DNA from 3 places in the Priestia sp. LL-8 genome. Region 1 is predicted to be linked to each of the others. Evidence: riboswitches for the same ligand, from Rfam matches in the RefSeq annotation. Region 1 holds a riboswitch; each other region holds the start of a gene.
What was found. Region 1 has a riboswitch for cyclic di-AMP ahead of U9R83_RS27705 (potassium-transporting ATPase subunit F). Riboswitches for the same ligand answer to the same signal wherever they lie in the genome.
Positions count from the first base shown of each region.

Region 1 (6,394 bases):
GGTTTTACCGTGTCTTTTAAATAAATCAAGCCATAAATTTTATCATCAGCGGCGACGGCAAGCGGCGTGCCACCAGCTCCTGCAATTTCATTTGCTTTTTGCTGTAAATCAGAGGGAACCATCCCGCCCTTTGACTCTACCCATGCCGTGACGGCGTCCACTGCCCCTTTTCGTACAGATACATTCTGTAAGTCAATGCCGCTCATTCGCGTTTCCGCTTTGAATTCAACAAACGTTCCTTCGGTTTTTCTAAGATCTTCTACTCCCATGCGATTTTGAATAAAATCAACAACTGAGCGCCCTTCTGGTGTTTCGTCATAAAGAGAAGAAACAAACGCCCATTTGTAAAGGTCACGTTCGTCTATGCCTTCTACAGTCGTTAATTGATGAGCCATTCGGTTTCCAAACGTAATGGTACCGGTTTTATCTAAAATAATTGTGTTAATGTCACCTGCTGCTTCTACTGCTTTTCCTGACATAGCAATCACGTTAAACTGCGTGACTCGGTCCATCCCAGCAATTCCAATGGCCGATAATAAGCCTCCAATTGTTGTAGGGATGAGACAGACGAGCAGTGAAATTAAAATGGCCGTGTCGAGCTTAAAGTGTAGGTAGTTTGTAAAGACAGGAAGCGTCACAACTACTAGTAAGAAAATAATCGTCAGACTTGTCAAAACCGTATTTAGCGCAATTTCATTTGGTGTTTTTTGACGCTGTGCTCCTTCAACAAGCGAAATCATTTTATCTAAAAACGATTCACCTTGCTCACACGTAATTTTAATTGTAATTTCATCACTGACAACTCTTGTACCTCCAGTTACAGAGTTAAAGTCCCCGCCTGCTTCTTTCATAACAGGTGCCGATTCGCCCGTAATAGCCGATTCATCAACAGACGCCAGTCCTTTAATGATTTCTCCATCTCCAGGAATCATCTCACCTTGTGAAACGACGACGATGTCTCCTTTTTTTAGTTGCGATGCCGAAACTTGTATCATCTGCCCGTTTTGAAGCTGATTAGCTGTAATATCGCCTTTAGATTTCTTCAATGAGTTTGCCTGTGCCTTTCCTCGTCCTTCTGCTAATGCTTCTGCAAAATTAGCAAAAACAATGGTGAAAAATAACACGAGAGATACGGCAATATTAAAGCCTGCGCTTACTGTACTTTCTCCGAAAAGGTCTGGAACAACGGCTAAAAAAAGTGTAATAACAAACCCGATTTCTACTACGAACATGATAGGATTTTTTATCATTGTTCTTGGACTTAGCTTGATAAAAGCCTGTTTTAATGATTGAATAAAAATGGATGAAGCTTGTTTATCTACAGAACCTTGAATGGGACTGTTGTGATCCAATTCAAGATCATTTGCAAAATTCCGTTTATTCATTATGATCCTCCGCTTTCTTTATTACAGTGTTAAATACTCAGCAACCGGTCCAAGTACAAGCACTGGGAAAAACGTAAGTGCTCCTACAATAACGGTAGTTCCAATTAAAATGCCGCTAAATAAAGACGTATCCGTTTTAAATGTCCCAGGTGTTTGGGGAACAAGCTGTTTGGATGCTAGTGAGCTCGATACCGCCAGCATTGTAATTAGTCCGAAGTAACGTCCAATATACATAACAATTCCCGTAGAAATGTTCCAAAACGGCGTTGCGTCACCTAATCCTTCAAAACCGGATCCATTGTTTGCTGCTGACGACGTAAATTCATACAGTGCCTGACTTAACCCGTGAAAGCCTGGATTTGATATACCTTCCATTCCTAAATGAGTGGTAAGTGCTACAGCTGTTCCTCCTAAAATTAGCAGCGGCTGCAGGATAAGCGTCACGGCGATTAGTTTCATTTCTTTTCCTTCAATTTTTTTACCTACGTATTCTGGTGTTCTTCCAACCATTAAACCTGATAAAAATACGGCGATGATGACGTACATCATGACATTCATAAATCCTGCTCCGACACCGCCAAATACGGTATTTAACATCATATTTCCAAGCGTTAACAACCCGGTAAGAGGCGTCAGGGTATCGTGCATCGCGTTCACCGCGCCTGTTTCACTTGCTGTCGTCACGATGGCGTACAGCGTTGACATACCGACACCAAACCGGACTTCTTTCCCTTCCATATAACCGCTCGCTTCATTTAGATGAAAAGCATCAAGTCTAGGGTTACCGCCCCACTCTGTTACAAACGCTGTGCTTAAGATAACGATAAACAGCATACTCATCGATACAAACAAGATGCGACCTTGTTTACGCTGTCCGATCATTTTTCCGTATGTGAAAGGAAGTGCGGTTGGTAATAAAAGCATAAGGACAATCTGTAACACATTGCTCCACGCATTGGGATTTTCAAATGGATGGGCTGAGTTGACACCAAAAAATCCCCCTCCGTTGTTGCCTAGCTCTTTGATTGAAAGAAAAGAAGCAACTGGTCCCCTTGCAATTTGCTGTGTTGCCCCTTCTAATGTATGGGCAGTCACCGTTCCGCTTAACGTTTGAGGGACACCTAAAAACGTAAATAAAATACCTGTTATAAAAGCAATAGGAAGTAAAATACGCGTAATTGATTTTACAAAATCAACAAAAAAGTTTCCCATTTCTTTCCCTGCTAGCCCGCGAATAAAAGCGATTGCTACTGCAAGTGCTGTTGCTGGTGCAGCAAACATCATAAATACAATGGCGGCCATCTGTGAGAAATAGGACAAACCTGACTCACCGCTGTAGTGCTGCAAGTTCGTATTTGTCATAAAACTAATGGCTGTGTTAAAAGCAAGGGCCGGATCCATTCCTTTTATGTGGCTTGGGTTTAGCGGCAGTACCCCTTGGAATCGGAAGATAAGGTACACCACAAAAATCATAAACGTATTCGCCAACACGAGAGCCAATGCATATTGCTTCCACGTTTGATTAAGCCCTTTAATTCCTGCTGCTTTAAACATCACTGTTTCTATCTTTCCTATCAAGCTAGTGTTTTTATCGTTTGAAAATACATTCGCTATATAAATACCTACGGGCTTTGCAATAAGCGCTACAAAAATAAGCAGCAGCGCAACTGATAGTAGAAAAATCCCCACGTTTTATTCCTCCGCTTATTAAAATTGTTCTGGATTTAACAGTACATATACTAAATAAATTAAAACGGTAATTGAAATACCTAACAAAATGAACGACATGTTCACTTCTCCTCTCTGTCGTCTACTACATGAGACGACCAGCGAATAATTCCGTACATAGCAGTCGCTAATAAGGCAAGCGTTCCAAGCATCATCATATCCAAGTTGCTTCCTCCTAACTGTTTCCTGACAAAAATGATAGCTTCTAAGTTTAGTGACGGTTTCTTTTCATAAAGCATCAGGTCCAAAAAAGCTAACCGCGAGACGTGATGCTATTTTTTTTCACTAAAAAACCGCAGAAGAGAGTTCTCTTCCGCGGTTTAATGCACGACAAATAAGCCGTGATTGACACGAATTTTTTACTCCCAAAACGCTTACGGAGTTAGCTGTCGGATTCGGGTTATGGAAGTAACCCTACTCAGTTAAGAGATTCACCCCTAGTACATACGTACAAAATATTGGGTCCCCCGCTCATAATTGATTAAGCGTATATTTGTTATTTAATTTTTAGACTTAATGATGACTTTTACTGCTGCGTTTAAAACTTTGATTAGCCAACGTAGACAAATAGCGGTTTGCTAGATCAAAAGATTGCTGGTCGCACATTGCCCGATATTCAATCATTTGAATCATTTGCTTAGATAAATGCATCTGGACGCTCCTTTCACCTATATTTTGAAAGGAGCGTACTATCCGCTGTTATAGAAAACGACCACGATTACACCATCCTCTCTCTTAACGCTTACGAAGTTAGCTGACGGGTTCGGGTCAAGAAAGTAACCCTACTCAGTTAAGAGATTCACCCCTAATAATTGGGTCCTCCGCTCTTTCCCTCTCTTTCAGGAAAGACTCAGCGTTTCACTGTGGAACGTTTCATGAGAGTAATCTTACTCCTGTTAAAATTTACTGTCAACAACATTTTTTGAAATTTTAAAAGCTTTATTTTTCTATATTTATTCATTATTTTAAAATAATAGTTTTGAAAGAAAAAAAGCGTTCTTATCTCCTCGATAAGAACGCTTTTTTTAGCTCATTTTCTCAATTTCATTTACAAGAATTGAAATGGCATCCGTTTTTGTTGCTTCACGCATTGTACGCTTCATTGTACTTGCCTGCTGCTGAAGCTCATTTACTTCACGCAAAAACAGTTCTTTTGTTAACTGTTCTTCTTCTACAACCATACAGTAGCCTTTTTTCTTAAAGGATTGTGCATTTAAAATTTGATCTCCGCGACTCTGTGCCTTTGATAAAGGAATAATCATCATCGGTTTATGAAGAGCTAAAAACTCAAAGATGGCATTGGATCCACCGCGTGTAATCACATAATCAGTTGCCGCTAAAACATCCGGAAGCTGTTCATTTACGTATTCTAACTGACGGTAGCCCGACTCTTTTTCAAGGCTTGTATCAATATTGCCTTTTCCGCAAAGGTGTACAATTTGAAATTTCTTTTGCAATTCAGGCAAAGACTCTCGAACAATTTCATTGATGCGGCGCGCTCCTAAACTTCCGCCCATAATGGTTAAAATTGGGCGCTTATCATAAAAGCGAAGCCAGCTTTCCCCGTTCGCTGCGCTTCCGCTAAATAACTCTTTTCGAATAGGTGAACCAACAACCTGCACTTTTTCTTTTGGAAAGTAGTTTGCAGCTTCATCAAAAGAAGTGAAAATTTTAGTGGCAAATTTCTGCGCAATTTTATTTGCTAGTCCCGGTGTTAAATCACTTTCATGAATGAACACGGGAATGTTTAAAGATTTAGCAGCCATTACAACAGGAACTGTGACAAAACCGCCTTTTGAAAAAACAAGAGAAGGCTTTAGTTTTTTCAGCACGCGACGCGCATCGCCAACCCCTTTTGCTACTCGAAATACATCTTTTACATTTTCCATATCCACGTAGCGACGAAGCTTCCCGCTTGAAATTGCATGATATGGAACGTTTAATTTAGCAATTAATTCTTTCTCAATACCATTGTGAGAACCGACATAATGGATATCCCATTTTTCACTGTCTAATTCTTTCATAATCGCAATGTTTGGCGTTACGTGCCCCGCTGTTCCGCCTCCGGTAAAAACGATAACTTGCTTACTCATTTTTTCTTCCTCTCTTTGCATCACTTAATCAATCTGTTTTGACATTAATTTTTTATCTAATCTTTTTAGCATGTAATCTGACATGTAAAACGATGGTTTTATTATAGCATTTTTCTTTTTACATATGTATGATAAGGCGTATAAAAGCATGCTATACTTTTCATAAGGAGTGATTATAATGAACAAATCTGTACCTGTGGTAAAAGGTGACACAGTGGATTCAGAAACGCGCTGTGTGCACTATTATACTGATAAAGATATTATTGCAATAAAATTTTATTGCTGTAATACATATTATCCATGTTATCAATGTCATAATGGACATGCTAATCACGACATTAAAAGATGGCCAAAATCTATGTTTAATGAAAAAGCTATTCTTTGCGGAGTATGTAAACATGAGCTCTCAATTAATGAATATTTAACCTGTAACTCGACTTGCCCTCACTGTCGTTCTTCTTTTAATCCCGGATGCAGCCTGCATGGACACATTTATTTTGAACAAAAAAGCTGAACGAAACATCGTTCAGCTTTTAAAATAACTGCTCATCTATATTGATAATGGAAGGAAGCAGACCTGGGAATAATTCCTCAAGTTCTTCTAATCGCAAAGAATAATAGTGCTGCGTGCCTTCTATACGTAGTTTGATAATTCCAGCTTCGCGAAGTACTTTAATATGATGTGATAGCGTTGATTTCGATACATTTAATTTTTGATAATACGAACAGGTCTGCTCCTTTCTTGTCGCTAAACACTGTACAATACGCAGCCGGTTAGGATCACTCAACGCGTGTAAAATAGGCGTTAATTTAATTTCAGATTTCGGTGGTTGATAAGGTTTTCTCATGCTTAAAATATAACACAGCTTCTTTTGTGTATCAATGTTCGATATCTTTCGAACTAAATCCTTGCACTGTTATTTAATTGGTGTTATAGTTTCATTGTTCGATGATATTCGAACTTATCTTCATTTTAATCATAAATTGAATGAAAGATTAAAAACAAAACAAATAATATAAAGCACCATCATTATTAAAGGAGGAATCATCCATGATTCATTTACAAGCTTCAATGAAAGTTAACCCAGAAAAAAGAGAACAATTTTTAGAAAACGTACAAGAACTAATTAAGCATTCTTTACAAGAAGAAGGAAACAGCAACTATCAGCTATTTGAAGATGCTTTTAC
Region 1 covers NZ_JAZAQH010000001.1:3,011,888-3,018,281, forward strand. The annotation lists gene kdpB (potassium-transporting ATPase subunit KdpB) at 1-1,385, opposite strand, end outside; gene kdpA (potassium-transporting ATPase subunit KdpA) at 1,407-3,068, opposite strand; gene U9R83_RS27705 (potassium-transporting ATPase subunit F) at 3,093-3,173, opposite strand; cyclic di-AMP (ydaO/yuaA leader) riboswitch at 3,471-3,611, opposite strand; gene U9R83_RS15280 (hypothetical protein) at 3,627-3,764, opposite strand; cyclic di-AMP (ydaO/yuaA leader) riboswitch at 3,837-3,979, opposite strand; gene U9R83_RS15285 (undecaprenyldiphospho-muramoylpentapeptide beta-N-acetylglucosaminyltransferase) at 4,139-5,206, opposite strand; gene U9R83_RS15290 (CHY zinc finger protein) at 5,385-5,720, shown strand; gene U9R83_RS15295 (ArsR/SmtB family transcription factor) at 5,740-6,054, opposite strand; gene U9R83_RS15300 (putative quinol monooxygenase) at 6,258-6,394, shown strand, end outside.

Region 2 (6,394 bases), 880 kb from region 1:
CGTATATGAGGGGTATAGATTATAAATATTATATAGAGATTTAGGGGAGGATCACACGATGGCAAAGTACACAAAAGAAGATATTTTCCGCAAAGTTCAAGAAGAGAATGTAAAATATATTCGTCTTCAGTTCACTGACATTTTAGGAACAATTAAAAACGTTGAAATTCCAGTAAGTCAATTAGAAAAAGCGTTAGACAACAAAATGATGTTTGACGGTTCTTCTATTGAAGGGTTTGTACGTATTGAAGAATCAGATATGTACCTATTCCCGGATATTGATACATTTGTTATTTTCCCTTGGACATCTGAAAAAGGTAAAGTAGCACGTTTTATTTGTGACATCTACAATGCAGATAGAACTCCGTTTGATGGCGATCCACGTAATAACTTAAAACGTGTGTTAAAAGAGATGGAAGAGTTAGGATTTACTGATTTTAACCTTGGACCTGAGCCAGAGTTCTTCTTATTCAAATTAGACGAAAAAGGCGAACCTACATTAGAATTAAATGATAAAGGTGGCTACTTCGACTTAGCGCCAACTGACCTTGGTGAAAACTGCCGTCGTGACATCGTATTAGAGCTTGAAGAAATGGGCTTTGAAATTGAAGCATCTCACCATGAGGTAGCTCCTGGACAACACGAGATCGACTTCAAATATGCTGCTGCATTAAAAGCTTGTGATGATATCCAAACGTTCAAACTTGTTGTAAAAACAATTGCACGTAAACATGGCTTACATGCTACATTTATGCCAAAACCATTATTTGGTGTGAATGGTTCAGGTATGCACTGTAACGTTTCATTATTTAAAGATGGTCAAAACGCATTTTATGATGAAAACGGTAATCTAGAGCTAAGTGATACTGCTCGTCAATTTATCGCAGGTATCATCAAGCACGCACACAGCTTTACAGCAGTAACAAATCCTACTGTAAACTCTTATAAGCGTCTAGTGCCTGGATATGAGGCTCCTTGTTATGTTGCTTGGTCTGCTCGCAACCGTAGCCCATTAATCCGTATCCCAGCTTCTCGCGGCGTAGGAACTCGTGTTGAAGTACGTAGCGTAGACCCAGCTGCTAACCCATATTTAGCAATGGCTGTTCTATTAAAAGCTGGTTTAGATGGAATCAAGAACAACCTTGAAGCTCCAAAACCTATCGATCGCAATATCTATGTAATGACAAAAGAAGAGCGTGTTGAAGAAGGTATCGTAGATTTACCTGCAACATTAGCTCAAGCTTTAGATAGCTTCCAATCAAACGAAGTTATGGTTTCTGCATTAGGTGAACACTTAGCAGAGCACTTCGTTGAAGCGAAAGAAATCGAATGGGATATGTTCCGTACACAAGTTCATCCTTGGGAACGTGACCAATACATGAGCCAATATTAATTCCTAAAAGGCCGAGAGATCGTTTATACGTTCTCTCGGCCTTTTTTGTTTTTCAAAATAAATAATATTCTGCACGCGTATATTAGATATTGAACTAATCTATTCTATTCATAAAACAAGTATAGCTACCTGTCGTACAATTTACGGGAGGCTTTTTTATTGTTTTGTTAGATACAGGAAAGAATTTGGTTATATAAATTAAAAAGGATAAGCTTTTTGTCTCATTGAATCTATATGTAAAAGTAGTGTATAACAGATAGAGAGATTGTTTATGTGTTCACTCTGCACTTCAGTATAACTTCAGAGAATTTTCAGCCAGGCGTAGTGTCATTAGAAAATACTGTTGGAGAGGAATGGAATGAAAATGCAAGAAGGAAATTTTTTTAAAGGTTTAGTAATAGGCATATTAATAAGCATTCCAATTTGGATTATTCTCATTGTTATAGGCGTTCTGCTTTTTAAATAGGTCCTAACGTTATAAATAATAGAACCTCCTGATCTATACTTTAATCAACCAGAATAGAAGCTGGACCAAAAGTATGTTAGGGGGAGGGAAGATCCGCACGATGAATTGTGCGGATTTTTTTATTGGTAGGGTGAACGTAGATTTCATCTATTTAGTTGCTTCTAGCAGTTGATTGGAGGGCAGGCGAAGACTCCTGCGGGAAAAGCGGAATAGGTGAAGACCCCGCAGGAGCGCAAGCGACGAGGAGGCTCACCAGCCGCCCGCGGAAAGCGAAGCCTTGCACGGAAATCAACAGCGATGTAACAAGCCATCCATACTAGCACATTTATCCCATTTGTTCGTTTTTAGGTTGAAGTGATTTCGTTATGTCGCAATCTCCTTTTTTAGTAATTTCTCACTAAGTAGGCTAGTATACGTAGCACTTTTTTCCCTCATGCATATGTTAACAATAAGGAGGGACAAGTAATATGAAAAAAATCTATCTTGATGCAGGACATGGTGGGGCAGATGCAGGAGCAGTTGGAGCAAACGGACTGTATGAAAAAAACTTAGTTTTGAAAATTCAACAATATTTAATAAGCTATTTAAATAGCACGTACAGTGATTTTACGATTAAAACTACCCGTACCACAGATACTTTTTTATCGTTATCTCAGCGCGCTTCTCAAGCTAATTCGTGGGGTGCAGATGCATTTATGTCTATTCACGTAAATGCCGGTGGAGGGACAGGATACGAAGATTATGTTTATAGAAGCGCTAGCAATGCTAGTAAAACGTTTCAATCGATTGTGCACGGCCAAGTACAGGCAACGCTGCTGTCGTATAATCATCCGAATCGCGGACGAAAATCAGCCAATTATGCGGTGCTTCGCTTAACAAATATGCCTGCAGTACTAACTGAAATAGCTTTTATTGATAGGAGCGCCGATGCAGCACTTCTTCAAAATGAAGCTTTTTTAAAAAGCATGGGTGAATCGTATGCAAAAGGAATTGCCGTATATTTAAATTTACCTCGTCGTGCAGTTCCAAATCCATCGCCATCTCCAACACCGACACCAAATCCATCACCTTCTGAACCAGGTGAAAAAACGTATACAATTAAGCAAGGAGATACGCTGTACAGTATTGCACAGAAGTACGGCATAACAGTACAGGAGCTTCAAGAAGCGAATACAGGGCTTTCTGATCCTTTAACACTACAGGTTGGAAAAACAATTGTTATTCCTTCAGGAACTTCACCAACACCTACTCCAACACCACCTTCTGAACAATATCCACTTCCCAATGGAATTTTAAAACAAGGCGATTCTGGAGAAGCTGTGAAACAGCTTCAAAGAGCATTAAACGCGGTTAATTTTAAAGTAGGGTCAGTAGACGGAATATATGGAGTACAAACGAAAGATGCAGTCAGACGTTTTCAGCTTGTGTATCTTCCTTATGATGTAGATGGCATTTATGGTCCTCAAACGAAAAACAAGCTAGCAGCCGTTTTAAAAGCAAAAAGTTAACGTAAGAAGGTCTTCTGTAAGCAGACAGAAGGCCTTTTGTTTTCCCCTTAAAAGCGCCTTAAGCACTATTTTATGGTTTACGTAAAATAATGCTTTACAAACCATTTGTACGGGAGTATATTATCTAAGAACAAAGGATAGTTATGAACGAAACTTGTTATCAATCATACCCTTTAACCGAAAATTATATTGACCTGTTATCGCTTAATTCGTCAGAAGTGGGGGACCCAAATTTGTGCATTGTCACTTGGGGTGAATCCTTTTTTAAAAGGTAGGGCTACTCTCATAGCCCGAATCCGACAGCTAACCCCATAAGCGTTTTAGAGAGGAGGTTTAAGCTGTGTAAAAACGCTGAGAACCCTTAGTGTTTTTTTTGTGCGCTTTTTTAACATAAAAAGGCATTTTTTAGGAATAATATCACTTATTCATGAACTTGTAACTGAGCTTAGCAACGAAAAGCAAATAGTAGCTAAGCAATCATCGGAGGGAAATTACGTGAACTATTCAGTTCTCAAAAGATTATTGATTGGAAAGCCGCTTAAAACAAAAGAGTTAGGTGATCAAAAGCTTAGTAAGCTTAAAGCACTTGCTATTTTATCATCAGATGCCTTATCTTCAGTGGCTTATGGAACAGAACAAATTTTAATTGTACTTGCGACAGTCGGTGTCCTCGCTTATTGGTATTCAATTCCAATTGCGATTGGTGTATTGGTGCTGCTGACGGCTTTAATTCTTTCATATCGTCAAATTATTTATGCGTATCCGCAAGGCGGAGGAGCTTATATTGTTTCCAAAACCAATTTAGGAGAAAATCCTGGGCTTATCGCTGGAGGATCACTGCTGGTAGATTATATATTAACAGTTGCCGTGAGTGTTTCAGCAGGAACCGATGCTTTAACTTCGGCTTTTCCAACGCTGCATCATTACAATGTAGTAATTGCGTGCTTGCTGGTTATTTTGATTACTGTCTTAAACTTACGAGGCGTAACGGAATCCGCTTCTGTATTAGCTTATCCGGTTTATTTATTTGTTATTGCTCTTATCTTGTTAATAGCGGTAGGCTTGTTTAAAATAGCGACAGGTCAAGTTTCACCTGAGCTTCATACGTCTCTTGGTACAGTAGTGCCAGGTATTAGTTTGTTTTTATTATTAAAAGCTTTTTCGTCAGGCTGTTCAGCATTGACAGGTGTAGAAGCTATTTCAAATGCAGTGCCTAACTTTAAAGAGCCAGGTGCAAAAAATGCTGTTCATACATTAATGCTGATGGGCGGTATTCTAGCTGTTTTATTTTCTGGGATCACGTTTTTAGCTTATTGGCTTGGCATTTCTCCAAAAGCAGATGAAACTGTTGTATCACAAATTGCATCGAGTGTGTTTGGACGCAATGGATTTTATTACTTTATTCAAGGAACAACAGCTCTAATTCTAGTGCTAGCAGCCAATACAGGGTTTTCAGCTTTTCCTTTGCTTGCTGTCAACTTATCGTCTGATAAATACATGCCGAGAATGTTTCAAATTCGGGGTGATAGACTAGGGTATTCAAATGGAATTGTGACCCTTGGAATTGCTTCTATTGTCTTAATTGTAGCTTTTAAAGGAGCGACAGAGCAATTAATTCCTCTTTATGCAGTCGGGGTGTTCATTCCATTTACACTTTCTCAAACAGGAATGATTGTCAAGTGGCTTAGAGAAAAGCCGGCCGGCTGGCAAGGGAAGCTAACCATTAACTTAATTGGTGCGCTTATTACATTAACTGTGTTAATCATTTTGTTTACAACGAAGTTTTCACAAGTATGGTCTGTGCTAGTTTTCTTACCGGTTATCGTTTATATTTTTCATCGCATTCATACGCATTATGAAGCGGTAGGAGAGCAGCTTCGTATTAAGCAAGGAGAAAAGATTGGAAAGCTTGAAGGAAGTGTAGTCATTGTTCCTGTAGCAGGAATGACAAAGGTAGTAGAAAATTCATTAAATTATGCACGAACGATTGGCGATACCGTTATTGCAGTGCATGTGGCCTTTGATCGAGAAAGTGAAAAGAAAATGGAAGAGAAGTGGGAGAAGTGGCAGCCTGATATTCGTATTGTTACGTTTCATTCTCAATACCGCAGCTTAGTGCGGCCGCTGTTTCGATTCATCGATATGGCTGAGGAAAAAGCGCGAGAAAATAACATGGCCATTACGGTCGTTATTCCGCAATTCATTACGAAAAAAAGTTGGCAAAATATTCTTCACAATCAGTCCAGTCTGCTGTTAAAAGCACATTTGCTTTACCGCAAAAATGTAATTGTTACAACTGTACCGTACCGTTTTAAAAAATAATGAAACATGACTAAAAACCTCCAACTTATATGTTGGAGGTTTTTAATTTTTAAATTCACATACACTAACCGTAATCGAATCTCATCAAAGGCGCAAACGGAGGGATTGTATGAGTGAATTAATTAAATTATTGCGAAAAGGAAATAAATCGGCCATGATGGCCGCTATAGTGAATACCATTATTTCCATTATTAAAGGGATTGCTTTCGCTTTAACAGGAAATGTAGCGATGTTTGCTGAAACGATGCACAGCTTAGGAGATGCAGCTAATCAGTTTTTTGTTTTTATAGGTTCGGCATTAAGTAAAAAAGCCCCGACTAAACGATTTCCAAACGGTTTCGGCCGATTGGTTAATCTTGTTCTATTAGGAGCCGTTCTTGTAGTAGGGATTATGGCGTTTGAAACGATTAAAGAAGGATATCACCACATTCTTCATCCGACGAAGTCTTCAGGCTTTATTTTAAATATTGCAGTACTTGGCATCTCGGTGTTACTTGAGATGTTTGTCCTATTTAAGGCAATGAAAGAAATTTTGCACGATGTCGGAATGAATACCGCAGAGGTCAATGTTTTTACGCAAAGCTTTATTCATTTAAAGAAAGCAAAGCCAGCAACCAAGCTGGTTTTTATGGAAGATCTGGTAGCTACTGGAGGAGGCGTATTGGCATTAATAGCTGTTTTCATTTCACGGTTTACACCTTTTCA
Region 2 covers NZ_JAZAQH010000001.1:3,891,876-3,898,269, reverse strand. The annotation lists gene glnA (type I glutamate--ammonia ligase) at 59-1,393, shown strand; gene U9R83_RS20415 (N-acetylmuramoyl-L-alanine amidase) at 2,327-3,367, shown strand; cyclic di-AMP (ydaO/yuaA leader) riboswitch at 3,559-3,700, shown strand; gene U9R83_RS20410 (APC family permease) at 3,863-5,689, shown strand; gene U9R83_RS20405 (cation diffusion facilitator family transporter) at 5,799-6,394, shown strand, end outside.
Region 2: another riboswitch for cyclic di-AMP. It lies ahead of U9R83_RS20410 (APC family permease); the one in region 1 lies ahead of U9R83_RS27705 (potassium-transporting ATPase subunit F).

Region 3 (6,394 bases), 690 kb from region 1:
AATTCTTTATGAAAATCAGCATATGTTTACTAAAAACCAAAAATAAAACAGGACTTTTGATTTATCGTCCTGTTTGCAGCATGTTTTCAACTTTTTTAATATCCGCGTGAGTACAATTGATTTCCCGGGCATAGGCGATTTGTTCTTTCGCTTTTTCCATTTCTTTTAATTGAATATAGGTTTTGGCGAGTTCGAGCGGCAGCATAATCCCTTCAAAACCAAGATCTTGCGCCCGCTGCAAATAAGACAGCGATTTTTCGTAATTCCCTCCAAACATAAGCGGAGTTTCCCGGTATTTTATTCCTCGAACGAAGTGCGCCAAGCTTGAAGATGGATTTAATGTTAATGCCTGATGAAGAGCTCGGTCCATTTCTAAATTCAATACCATTTTTTCAAAGATAATTGATTCTTCGATTTGCTTTGCTAAACAAACCGCTAAGTAACAGTACAAATCAGATGCTTGAGGGTTTTTCTTCATTTCTTGTTGAATTTCGCGTTTGACCTCTTTCCACTTTCCCTCTTCTAGCTGATTCATGACGTATTGTGCATGTATTCCCACCTGTTTGCCCTCCTTTTCTTCCTATCATAAAGGATTTTTACGAAAATGAAAAAAGTAAGTGTTCTTCATTTTTCTCAAAAGATCGTTACCGTTAAAAAATAGGCAAATTTCTCAATCACTTAACCCAATTAGTACATAGGATATAGAGACTTTTATTAAAGGAGGTTACACATATGGGCGCAAAAGGCGGTTTTGGTTTTTCATTTATCGTTGTTTTATTTATTCTATTAGTAATCGTAGGGTGTTCTTGCTACTACTAATTTCTAGAGGGGATGAACATCATTCATCCTCTCCTATTTCAAAAAAACCATGCTTTCGCATGGCTACATACCGATTAGATGAATGAGTAGAGGAACTCATTGTTCGGCAATATTGAAGAAATTTTTGGTTTTCACTTCCGCCTAGTATGCCCTTTTTGACGGGGGCTATGCACAAATAAAGTTAACGTTTAAAAGCGAAAGCCAGACGCACCGACAATAACAAGTAAAACAAATAACACAACGATTAACGCGAAATTTTGTTTTCCCACGTAACATCCCTCACTTCCTGTTATCTGCTTTTAGTGTATGCAAGAGCTTGGCAAAATGTTTAGGACAGGGGTGCGGATTTTTATGAGAAAAACCTTCAAATTTCGCCAAAAAAAGTGAATCATATTTTTGTTTCTTTCGTTATATATAGTAAGAGATTTTTACTATAAAAAAGGGGGGCCTTTAATGCGCCGACATTCCAAATTGCCCATTGTTCTTGTCTTTGCCTTCTTTTTATTCATCGCAACTGTTTTGTGCGTAACCTCTTATATGTCTTGAACGTATAAATAATATAAAAAAATCGCCTCATCGAAGGCGATTTTTCTATCCTAGCATTATATCTTCGTTTGGATAACGAACGGCTTCACGCTTTTGCTTAGATAATGAAAACGCAAGGGTTAATGGCCCCACTTTTCCTAAAAACATGATAAAGATAATAATCACGCGTCCAAAGTATGAAAGCTCAGGAGTCGCTCCCATGGATAAACCTACTGTCCCAAACGCAGAAACAACTTCAAACATAATTTTTACAAACGGGAGGTTTTCTGAAATATTTAACAGAAAAATAGCCCCAAACACAAACATAATCGAAATCATCGTGATGGCTAGGGCCTTAAACACATGAAGAGGAAGAAGTCGTCTCTTTAGCAGCACAATATCTTCCCTGCTTCGTAAAAATGACCACACAGAAAAGACAATCACCACAAACGTCGTGAGTTTGATACCGCCTCCTGTTGACGCACTTCCTGCACCAATGAACATTAACAAAACCATTAAAAAGACCGTTGCGTCATGCAGGTGAGCTAAATCAATTGTATTAAATCCAGCGGTTCTTGTTGTTACCGCTTGAAAATAAGAAGCCCATACTTTGTCTCCTAATGATAAATTTCCGAGCGTATGCGAATTGCCGTACTCTAAGAAAAAAATAAAAAGCATAGCAGTCACGTTAATGGCGAACGTGCTGATAATCATAATTTTTGAATGCAGCGTTAGTTTTTTATACGATTTTTTCACCCACATATCAGCAAGAACGGTAAATCCTAACCCACCAATAATGAACAAAAAAGAAATCGTTATATTAATAATGGGATCTCCTACATACTGAACTAAGTTATCAGACAGTAGTCCGAACCCAGCGTTATTAAAAGCCGAAATTGAATGAAACAAGCTAAAGAATAGCCCCTTAGACCACCCGAATTCCGGAACCCAGCGTATCGCTAAAAAGATAAGCGCAACAAACTCAATTAAAAATGAAAAGATAAACAGCCTTTTAACTAGCAGGACAACTCCGCCGACGCTCGTCTGATTTAACGCCTGCTGAACGAGCATACGCTCTTTAAATCCAATTTTTTTACCGAGCATCATAAAAATCAGCACGGCAAATGACATAATGCCAAGACCGCCTATTTGAATTAACAGCATAATAATCGTTTGACCGATGACGGTAAAACGTGTACCTGTATCTACGACGGCTAAGCCGGTTACTGTCATAGCGGAAGTTGACGTAAAAAGAGCGTCTACCCACCGGATTGGCTCAGTAGTAGAAAAAGGCATCATCAATAGAAGAGCACCAATAATAATTCCTCCACCAAAAATAGAGAGCAACAGCTGCGGAGGGGTGAGTTTAATATTTTGTTTTTTCATGTGTTAAACTCCTTCTTCTTCAAAACGGTTTAAATCGCGATTATGTCCGATGACAATAAGCATATCTCCTTGTTCAATTGTTTCATGCGCCGTAGGCGAAATCACCATTTCCCCGTCTTTTCGCTGAAAGCCGATAATATTACAGCCGTACTTTGCGCGAATATTTAAATCAAAAAGCGTTTTATTATGAAGCTTCTTAGAAGCGACAATTTCAACAATACTATAGTCTTTAGACAGTTCAATATAGTCAATAATTTTTTCTGACACCACGTGATGAGCAATCCGCTTAGCAATATCGCGCTCCGGATGAATGACTTTATCCGCTCCTATTTTCTCCAGCACTTTTTGATGATACATATTCACCGCTTTTACCCATACTTGCTTAACGCCCATATCTTTTAACAGCATCGTTGCGAGCACGCTTGCTTCGATATCGTCTCCAAACGAAATAAGAGCATGATCAACATTGCGAATACCTAGCCCCTTTAAGCTAGCTTCATCAATCGCGTTTGCTTGCACAACATATGTAGCTAAGTTGCTAAATTTATTTACTACCTCCTGATTGCGGTCAATAGCGAGCACATCCACATCCAGATTAGCAAACTCTTCAACCAAACTGCCTCCAAAACGACCTAATCCTAATACAGCAAACTGTTTTTTCATAATGTATTTATTCCTTCCTTCAACTGCTGTGTGTTCTCTTAGCTTATACTTTTTCTAAAAAATTACATCTTTTTCTTAAAAAAAGCGCAAAAAAACACAGGAAGGCTCCTGTGTTTTTTCACACTCTTCCCCCTCAAAACGCTTGCGAAGTTAGCTGTCGGGTTCGGGTTTTAAGAGTAACCCTACCTTTTTAAGGATTCACCCCGGAGCACAATATGTGCGTAAATAATGGGTCCTCCGCTCCGTAATGGATTAAGCGATTTTTATTCAAATGTCTATGATCTATTTTTTAGAATGATCGATTCGATTCATGATACGTTTCACTTCACGAAAGCTATCTTACTCCTGTGGATTTTGTCTGTCAAGATATTTTTAGCGAAGACTTCACTTGCCCTGCAAGCTGCAAAAATCATATAAATCTAAACTGACAATCATTTTGTGAAATTGATCAAATAAATTAATAACAGCCAAAAGCTCTAACAGCTGCGTATCACTGTAAAATTTCTTTAATTGATCCATATCAGCATCGGTCAACTCCCTTGGACGCACTCGGTATACATCAATAAATCGAAACAGCAGCCGGTCTTTTTCTTCCAGCTCTTTTTCTCTTAACACTTTTTGATTAAGCGTCTTATCACCTACATATGACATGCTCATACACGTCTCACAGCCGTTAACACCTGCTAGATAAAGCCTAGTTTTTTCCTTGGTCTCTTTTTCTACTATATCGCTGTTCCAAAGCGTGTCGTAAAGCTCATCATACAACCTTTTTACATGTGGAATTAAATTCAATGCTTTTTCAAAATTTGTTCCCTCTTCGTTTGTTAATAAAACTCTTGCCATTTTTCACTCACTCCTTTTTAATTATTATAGTAAGAAAAATAGAGATTTTAGATTACATATAAAACATCTTATCTACTATTACTAATCAAATGAAACGTTAATGAGAAAGAAGGTTTTCAATTGAAAATTGATGAAATTGATTTATCGATTTTGCAGGCGCTGCAGCAAAACAGCCGCCTTTCCTTACGAGAGCTAGGAAAACAAATTAACCTGTCTGCTCCTTCGGTGGCAGAGCGAGTAAGACAGCTAGAGAGCTTTGGTGTTATAAAAGGATATACAATCGATATTGATTATGAAAAGCTGCACCTGCCTGTATCGTGTTTTATTGAAGTAACGATGAAAAACGGAGAGCACGAACGTTTTAAACGATTTATTTCTCAGTATCCCTACGCTTTATTCTGTGAACGCATCGCCGGGCAAGCCTGCTTTATTACAAAGCTTCAGCTTCCTCATCTGCACGTACTCGAACAATTTATTAACAAAATTACACCTTATGCCAAAACGATTTCACACATCGCCCTTTCTCACGTGGAGATGGCTCCTGCATTATTGAGTCATTTAAAAGATAAAAAGTGATTGAGACATAACGACATCCGTTCACCCTGCCAATAAAAAAATCCGAATGAGTTTGATTCTTCATCAAGAACCAAACCCGTTCGGATCTCCCTTCAACGAAAATATTTTTGTCTCAGCCTCATGGATTCGTCCAACAGCATAAAAAATAACCCTCCAAAGCTGGAGGGTATAAATTTTCCGAATAATGAAAGTTTTACAATTTTATTTTATCAGGTGCTGACATTTCTGTCTACTTAAAAATGTAAAAGAGCTCTCTATTAACAGAAAGCTCTTTTACCTGCTTGTTTTTTGAAAACAATCAATCTATATAAAAGGGAACTACCTAAGGTTGAAAGTCACGTGAAACCTTGGCAGTTCATCCTGGATATACCGGTTGATATGATTCAAAACAAGTTCTTTCATCATTTCTTCTTTGACTTCTGATTCCGTTTTTTTATCTTTTTGTTTTAAAATAAGAATATAATAGACTTTACCCATTTTAATGGGCTCACTACACTCCCCGATGTGCTGTTTTTTTAAAACATTTATAAAAGAGGGAGATAGACTTGAAAGCTTTAGATTATCAGCATTCTCTAGTTTGCTGATTGTCTGGACATCAGCATATTCTTTTTGAACGTCTTGAAGCGATGTTCCTTTTTGCAGTTCAGCCGAAGCGGCCTCGGCATCATGTAAAGTGGAAAAAGCCAGCTGCGTAAAAGATACGCGCGTTAGATCGTTTTCAATATGTTTATAGTAAGCAGTTAGTTCATAAGACGTAATTTGTTTACGGAAATATTCTTCTAATTTAAACTGATTCGTTAGCTGGTTGGTTACATCACTAGAACGAATATTTAACACTTCATAACCTTGTTTTCTTGTATCCTCGTCATAGGAGCGTTTAATTTGCTTCCACATATCCTCAACTTGTTTTTGTACTTTATCGCTTGTCTTTAGATACGAAATTAAGATTTTTTGCATAACAAGCTGCCGCAATAACTCTTTGCGGTAGCTTGTATCATTTAGCGGAGCATCTGGATTTAAGAACCCTTTAACGGCTAAAAAAAGGTTGAATTCAGCTCCTGTCACCTTGCCTCCTTCATACGCTGCCACTTCTTTGACAGAAGATAGCTGACTAATTTCTACAGAAGGAAACATCGTGTTTGAATGCTTCCCTCCGCAGCCTGTTAGAAATCCGAACGCTGTTAATACTGCTAGCAGCAGCTTTAACGGTGTTGAACTCATCCATTGTTATCCTGCTGCTCTGAAAGCTTCAGAGCAATGGTTTGTTTTTTTCCATTTCGGTACACGTCTAATTTTACCGTGTCTCCTACTTTGCGTTTTGTGTATAGATATTGACGTAAATCACTGGATGTTTTGACTTCGTTTCCATCGATTGCAACAATCACGTCTTTTGATTGTAAACCTGCATCAGAAGCAGAAGAGAATGGTTCAACCGTTGTGACGACAACTCCTTCAGACGTATCGCTTGTTAGGCCTAGCTGGTTTTGTTTTGTTGCAGCTGAAAGCTGACCTACATCTTGAAGACCTACCCCCATATATGGACGCGTTATTTTTCCGTTTTTCATCAGCTGTTCAATCGTCG
Region 3 covers NZ_JAZAQH010000001.1:3,704,213-3,710,606, forward strand. The annotation lists gene U9R83_RS19425 (tetratricopeptide repeat protein) at 62-559, opposite strand; gene U9R83_RS19430 (YjcZ family sporulation protein) at 733-819, shown strand; gene U9R83_RS19435 (YjcZ family sporulation protein) at 1,008-1,088, opposite strand; gene U9R83_RS19440 (TrkH family potassium uptake protein) at 1,411-2,730, opposite strand; gene U9R83_RS19445 (potassium channel family protein) at 2,734-3,393, opposite strand; cyclic di-AMP (ydaO/yuaA leader) riboswitch at 3,518-3,662, opposite strand; gene U9R83_RS19450 (hypothetical protein) at 3,778-4,236, opposite strand; gene U9R83_RS19455 (Lrp/AsnC family transcriptional regulator) at 4,357-4,812, shown strand; gene U9R83_RS19460 (peptidyl-prolyl cis-trans isomerase) at 5,131-6,033, opposite strand; gene U9R83_RS19465 (S1C family serine protease) at 6,030-6,394, opposite strand, start outside.
Region 3: another riboswitch for cyclic di-AMP. It lies ahead of U9R83_RS19445 (potassium channel family protein); the one in region 1 lies ahead of U9R83_RS27705 (potassium-transporting ATPase subunit F).